2 regions of the Pseudoalteromonas sp. NEC-BIFX-2020_015 genome follow, and region 2 is predicted to be linked to the other one. Evidence: predicted binding sites of a transcription regulator. Region 2 holds the regulator's gene; the other holds the start of a gene.
What was found. Region 2 encodes FliA, which starts transcription of late flagellar genes. Its sites were predicted from a motif close to CTAAAGNTNNNNNNNNNNNNGCCGATA; they were not measured.
Positions count from the first base shown of each region.

Region 1: the regulator FliA is predicted to act here: its motif matches at 2,000-2,026, upstream of pomA (flagellar motor protein PomA).

Region 1 is NZ_JABCJL010000004.1:197,007-200,435, reverse strand. Features, by position in the region: gene HH219_RS04960 (hypothetical protein) at 1-91, opposite strand, end outside; gene HH219_RS04955 (flagellar motor protein MotB) at 246-1,166, opposite strand; gene pomA (flagellar motor protein PomA) at 1,169-1,936, opposite strand; gene HH219_RS04945 (exodeoxyribonuclease VII small subunit) at 2,239-2,481, shown strand; gene ispA ((2E,6E)-farnesyl diphosphate synthase) at 2,485-3,372, shown strand.
Region 2 is NZ_JABCJL010000008.1:82,286-85,714, forward strand. Features, by position in the region: gene flhF (flagellar biosynthesis protein FlhF) at 1-217, shown strand, start outside; gene HH219_RS07980 (MinD/ParA family protein) at 210-1,070, shown strand; gene HH219_RS07985 (RNA polymerase sigma factor FliA) at 1,097-1,807, shown strand; gene cheY (chemotaxis response regulator CheY) at 1,848-2,231, shown strand; gene HH219_RS07995 (protein phosphatase CheZ) at 2,249-3,013, shown strand; gene HH219_RS08000 (chemotaxis protein CheA) at 3,028-3,429, shown strand, end outside.

The DNA.
Region 1 (3,429 bases), on a different contig from region 2:
TACGTAAATAGAAAACAAAAATAGCTGGGCTTAAAATAAACACCCAGCTATTTTCCAAAATTAAAATAAACTTCAAAAACCAATCAGCCATAGCTATTTTTTATCTGGTTTCTTATCATCATCGTCATTGCCACCGCCATTACCTGGCATATAGCTATACTTGTCTATTTTTCTCATAAGTCACTCCGTTACACTTGTTAAGGAAAATTTACTTTATGCTAAAAAAAGTACTTTGCCAAGTATCATTAACGAACTTCTATTGGATCTGATTCTTTCGCTTTACCTTGCATTATAGAAATCTCAACACGCCGATTACGGCGTCTATCAGTATCCGTTTCATTTGGCACTAATGGGCGGGTTTCTGCGTGACCAACAACCATCATTCTTGTTTTATCAAACCCTTGTGCTTTTTGCATTTCTGTGGCAACGGCAACAGCACGCTTAGATGACAAGTCCCAATTATTGGTATATAACTCATTAGAAACTTGAAAATCATCGGTATGCCCAGAGACTGTAATTTCACCTGGCACATCTTTTAATAACGTCGCAATATCACGAATAATTGGTTTAAATTTAGGTTGTAAAAATGCGCTACCTGAAGGAAATGAACCATTTTCACGGATCCGAATAATAATTTGCTGACCAAGTGATTCAAGCTCTATTGCACCATCTATGATTTGCTGCTCCAACTGTTGAGCAATTTTTTTAACGAGTTCATTTACTTGTTCTTGATCAGCCGCCGCTGTTGATTGCTCTGATGACTGCTCTTGTGCAGTACTTTGAGATTCACCACCACGCTTATCGCCGCGCTGCTCTTGACGACCACCTGCAGAGCTTTCATCGCCCGCTTGAAACTCTAGCATTTGCTGTGTCATTTCGACGGTTTGTTGCTGAATTGTCTCTATAGGTGTTGGCTCAGGTTTACCGGGGGTAAACTCCATGGCAATCACGGACGTTCCTTTTGGAATATCTTTAACTTCTATTTTATTTTGAACACCAAAAGCAAACTTCATCGAACCCGCAATTTGCTTAAACTTGAGGACATCCATTTCTGAAAACGCGAGCAAAAGTACAAAGAAGCACATCAACAATGACATTAAATCAGCAAAGGTTCCCATCCATGCGGGCAGACCAGGTGGTGGGCATTTGCACTCTTGATCAGACATGCTTACTCCTCAGTATCCACTTTACGTTTTGACTCTGGTAAGTAGTTTTTCAAAATACCTTCTATTACTTTTGGGTTTTGGCCATCTTGAATACCCAAAACTGCATCTAGAATCAAACGCTGGTTCATTGCTTCTTCTTCTTTACGCAGCTCTAATTTCACTTGAATTGGAATTGCTACAACGTTCGCTAAAAATGCGCCGTATAATGTGGTCAAAAGCGCTACCGCCATTGCAGGTCCTATCGCTTTTGGATCATCCATGTTTGACAACATTGCCACTAACCCAATGAGCGTACCAATCATACCCATTGCAGGGCCTATATCAGCCAGTGATTTAAATAAACCGGCCCCCGTTTCATGGCGAGTAAGGGTTAAAGAAATATCTTTTTGTAATGTAGCGCGCACAACATCAGCATCGTGGCCATCTACAAGCATATCGACACCTTTGCGCATAAATCCGTTAGGGATTTCAGCCTCTTCAAGTGCTAAGAACCCTCCTTTACGTGCTGAATCAGCAAGTTCAACTGCTTTTTCAATAAGTTCTTCAGGAGATTCAATCTTAAACATGAATGCTTTGGTTACAACTTTACCTATTCCAAGAAACTGAGACATTGTAAAGTTAGATAAAACAATAAACAGTGAACCGCCAAATACGATAACCACTGACGGTGTATTGTAAAACATCGCCATTTCACCGCTACTACTCATAAACATGGACATGACAATTAAGCCAATAGCTCCGAGAATACCTATTATGGTTGCTAAATCCACTTATCCCTCCAGAGGAATCGATACATTGCTGCCACTGACAACAAATTTTTATTATTAAGCGCTTATCGGCAATTTATTGAAATACTTAAATCATTTCATATAAATAAATTAAGAATATCGAGCTGTATTTTGTTCAATTTAATTAAGTATTACAGTAAATCTCGCATTAACCTATTCTTATACTCCAATGTATTTACGAGCAAAACCAATTATTAATTAAAAAAAACACATCAGTCTTTGACCTAGTTTAGCATTCCCCCTAAAATTGGCCTCAAATTTCTATCATCTAAGTTAAATTCTGTATGGCGACTAAAAAACCAGAAAACCTCAGTTTTGAGCAAGCACTCGAAGAACTTTCATTAATCGTCACACAAATGGAGCAAGGAGAGTTATCTCTTGAGCAGTCATTAAAACAGTTCGAACGTGGGATTTCACTAGCGGGGGCATCATCGAATAAACTACAACAAGCAGAGCAAAAAGTAGCTATTCTAATGGGTAATAATAACCAATCAGCGCTTACAACTTTTGATAATGATTTGGATTAATCGGTGCCATTAAAAGAACAAATAAAACAGGCTCAACACGATGTTGAAACAACCCTTAATCAGTATTTTAAACAGCCTCTAGATACAGACGAAACCATTAAAAATGCAACTCATTATGGTGTTTTAAATGGTGGCAAACGTATACGCCCATTTTTGGTATACGCCACGGGGAAAATGCTAGGCGCAAACAAACAAGATCTTGATATTCTCGCAGCTGCCATAGAATGTATTCATAGTTATTCGCTTGTACATGATGATTTACCTGCAATGGATGATGATGACTTGCGCCGTGGTCGGCCAACATGCCATATAATGTATAGTGAGGCACAAGCTATATTGGCAGGTGATGCACTACAAACATTAGCATTTGAATTAATTGCCAATCATCAATTTAAAGTGCCTGCTCAGCAACAATTAAAAATGATTGCCGTATTGGCTAAAGCATCTGGAATTGAGGGTATGGTTGGTGGGCAAGCGTTAGATATTGCTGCTACGGATAAAGTGATTAGCTTATCTGAACTCGAACGCATGCATAATTTAAAAACAGGTGCATTATTAAACTGCGCTATAGCGCTAGGTGCCATGTGTTCTATAAATACAAATGAGCGTACACTACAGCAGCTAAGAATTTTTGGAAATGCAATTGGGTTGGCTTTTCAGGTACAAGACGATATCCTAGACGTTGAAGGCGATACATACACACTCGGAAAACCGCAAGGCTCTGATATCGCAGCAAATAAAGCAACTTACCCTGCAATATTGGGCTTAGATGGCGCAAAAGAAAAAGCACAATCATTACTCAATCAAGCACTCAATGCGCTAGCTGAAATTGATGCTGATACACGTGAGCTCGAAAACTTGGCAAAATATATTGTTGAACGCGATTATTAAATATAGCTCAACAATGAGTAAACAATGACGTACAAAATAACTAAAAAATCAGAGTAA
Region 2 (3,429 bases):
TGAATCACTAAGTTTAGGTGAGATAATTAGTATAGCGATTCAAAATCGCCTCCCAATAGGGTATCTTACTAATGGTCAGCGAGTCCCTGAGGACATCCGGGTGGCTAATGCAGAGAAATTAGTAAAAAAAGCTGAACAATTGTATTTAAAAAGAACAAAAGCACAACATTCGCGACGTCAAGCAGTAGCGTCAAGCACAGTAGGGATGTATGATTAACACAGTATTAGATCAAGCAAGTGGCCTGCGTAAAATGAGTCAAAACAATAATAACGGCGTTAAGGTTATCGCTGTCACTGGTGGTAAGGGAGGCGTTGGTAAAACAAACGTTTCACTTAATACTGCGATTGCTTTGGGTCAACTCGGAAACAGAGTATTAGTATTGGATGCCGATTTAGGCCTAGCAAACTGTGATGTGATGTTAGGATTACGTGTTGAGCGTAACTTGTCTCACGTATTGTCGGGTGAATGTGAGCTCGATGAAATTTTAGTTGAAGGCCCCGCAGGGATAAAAATAGTCCCCGCTACCTCCGGCTCGCAGAGTATGGTTGAATTATCGCCATCAGAGCATGCCGGTCTTATTCGTGCCTTTAGTGAGCTAAATACCGAATTTGATATATTAATTGTTGATACTGCAGCCGGTATTTCAGATATGGTGCTCAGTTTTTCGCGCGCCGCACAAGATGTGATGGTTGTCGTATGTGACGAGCCCACTTCAATTACTGATGCCTATGCGCTTATTAAAATATTAAGTCGTGAACACGGCGTATACAAGTTCAAAATAGTCGCTAATATGGTACGCAGTATACGTGAAGGTCATGAGTTATTTGCAAAGTTATCTAAAGTCACAGATCGTTTTTTAGATGTGTCGATGGAACTAGTTGCAACTGTGCCTTATGATGAAAATATGCGAAAGTCTACGCGCCGTCAAAAAGTAATCGTAGAGCTGTTTCCTAGCTCACCAGCTGCAATTGCATTTAAAACACTCGCGACAAAAGCAGTAAAATGGCCTATACCTAATCAACCATCTGGCCATTTAGAATTTTTCATAGAAAAATTAGTAAACGGCTAATTATGACGGCATCGGTGAATAAAGCGATGGGATATCAATCTACACAGAACTTAAATGTGATTGTTGAGCGCCATGCTTCATTAGTCAAAAAAGTGGCGTGCCATTTAATTGCTCGTTTACCACCAAGTGTACAGTTGGATGATTTAATTCAATCAGGAATGATTGGTTTAATTGAAGCCTCGAAAAACTTTGACGCCACTAAAGGCGCCAGTTTTGAAACATTTGCAGGTATTCGTATTCGTGGTGCTATGCTTGATGAAATGAGGCGTGGTGATTGGGCTCCAAGATCGGTGCATCGCAATAGTCGTATGGTTGCAGAAGCGATATCAGAGTTAGAAAGTGGACTTAATCGTGAACCAAAAGATATTGAAGTTGCTGAAAAACTTGATATTACGCTAGATGAGTACCATCATATTCTTAATGATGTGAATTCTAGTAAAATACTAGGCATTGAAGACCTTGGTGTTGATGAAGATGTAATTACACCAGTTGGACATGATTTAGCACTAGATAAGCCTTTTAATAATGTTAAAAATGATAAGTTTAATCAATCATTGCTAGAGGCAATAAAGTCTTTACCAGAACGAGATGGTTTAGTGCTATCGCTTTACTACAATGATGAAATGAATTTAAAAGAAATTGGGCACATACTCGATGTAAGTGAATCGCGTGTGAGTCAGATACATGGTCAGGCGATGATTAAGCTTAAAGCAAAAATCAATGACTGGATAAACTAGTAGTAAGTAAATATAGGTTCAGACCTCACCGGAGGATGTTTTGGATAAAAACATGAAAATTCTTGTTGTTGATGACTTTTCGACGATGAGACGTATTATCAAAAATCTGTTAAGGGATTTAGGTTTTACTAATGTGCAAGAAGCTGATGATGGCTCAACAGCTTTGCCGATGCTGCAAAATCAAGAGTTTGATTTTGTTGTGACAGACTGGAATATGCCTGGAATGCAAGGTATTGATTTGCTAAGAGCAATCAGAGCGGATGATACGCTTAAGCATATTCCAGTGTTAATGGTAACCGCAGAAGCTAAAAAAGAACAAATTGTAGCTGCTGCACAAGCCGGCGTTAACGGCTACATCGTTAAACCATTTACTGCAGCAACACTAAAAACCAAATTGGAAAAAGTGTTTGAGCGTTTAGGTTAAATAAAGAGGAGAGGCTTATGTCAGCACCTGCTGCGCCTCAGATCAGTTTAGAGCAAGCCCGTCAGCTTGTGGTTTACTTAGAAAACGGTGAACAAGACAAAGCTGATCAACTAATTCTAGATGCGGCGTCAAAAGAGCAGTCAGAACTTTTTGCAGAGGTTGGTAAGTTAACTCGCCAACTTCATGATGCGCTGAAAAATTTTGAACTCGATACACGTCTAGCTGATTTAACCACCGAAGCCTTACCGGATGCTAAACAGCGGCTCAATTATGTTATGGAAATGACAGAAAGTGCTGCTAATAAAACGATGGATGCGGTAGAGGCTAGTTTACCTATAGCTCAGCAACTAGCAGATGAAATTTCACATATCAAACCCACATGGGATCGTTTGATGAACCGTGAAATTGAATTGGGCGAGTTTAAAACGCTCTGCCATAGCTTAGATAAGTTTATGAATAACTCGCATTCTAAGACTGATGAATTACAAGGTCTAATGACCAATGTATTGATGGCACAAGATTATCAAGATTTAACTGGGCAAGTAATTCGCCGTGTTATTGAACTTGTAAGAGAAGTTGAAGATAGCTTAATCCATTTGCTTACTGCATTTGGTACCCATGATGATGGCGACACTAAAGTACAACAACAAGCCATTGAAACACCGCCTGCTGAAGATACACTTGCAGGTCCTGAAGGGCCAATAATTGATAAAGAATCACGTGATGATGTTGTCTCAGGACAAGATGAAGTTGATGATTTGTTATCAAGCTTGGGTTTCTAAGAGGAGAAGACTGCATGAGCTTTGAAGTCGATGAAGATATTTTACAAGATTTTCTAGTTGAAGCTGGAGAAATTCTTGAGCTTTTATCAGAACAGCTAGTAGAACTTGAAAATAACCCTGATGATACCGAGTTGCTCAATGCAATTTTCCGTGGATTTCATACGGTTAAAGGCGGCGCCGGTTTTTTAAGCATGACTGAGTTAGTTGATGCTTGTCATGGTGCAGAGAATGTTTTTGATTTGTTACGCCAGGGTGTTCGAAAAGTAAATTCTGAGCTGATGGATGTTATCCTACAAGCATTAGATACTATAAATGAGATGTTCGCTACAATTCAAAGTAGAGAAAAGCCGACCCCTGCTGATCCTGAATTATTAGCGATAATGCATAGATTGGGGCAACCGCCCACAGCTGATGAA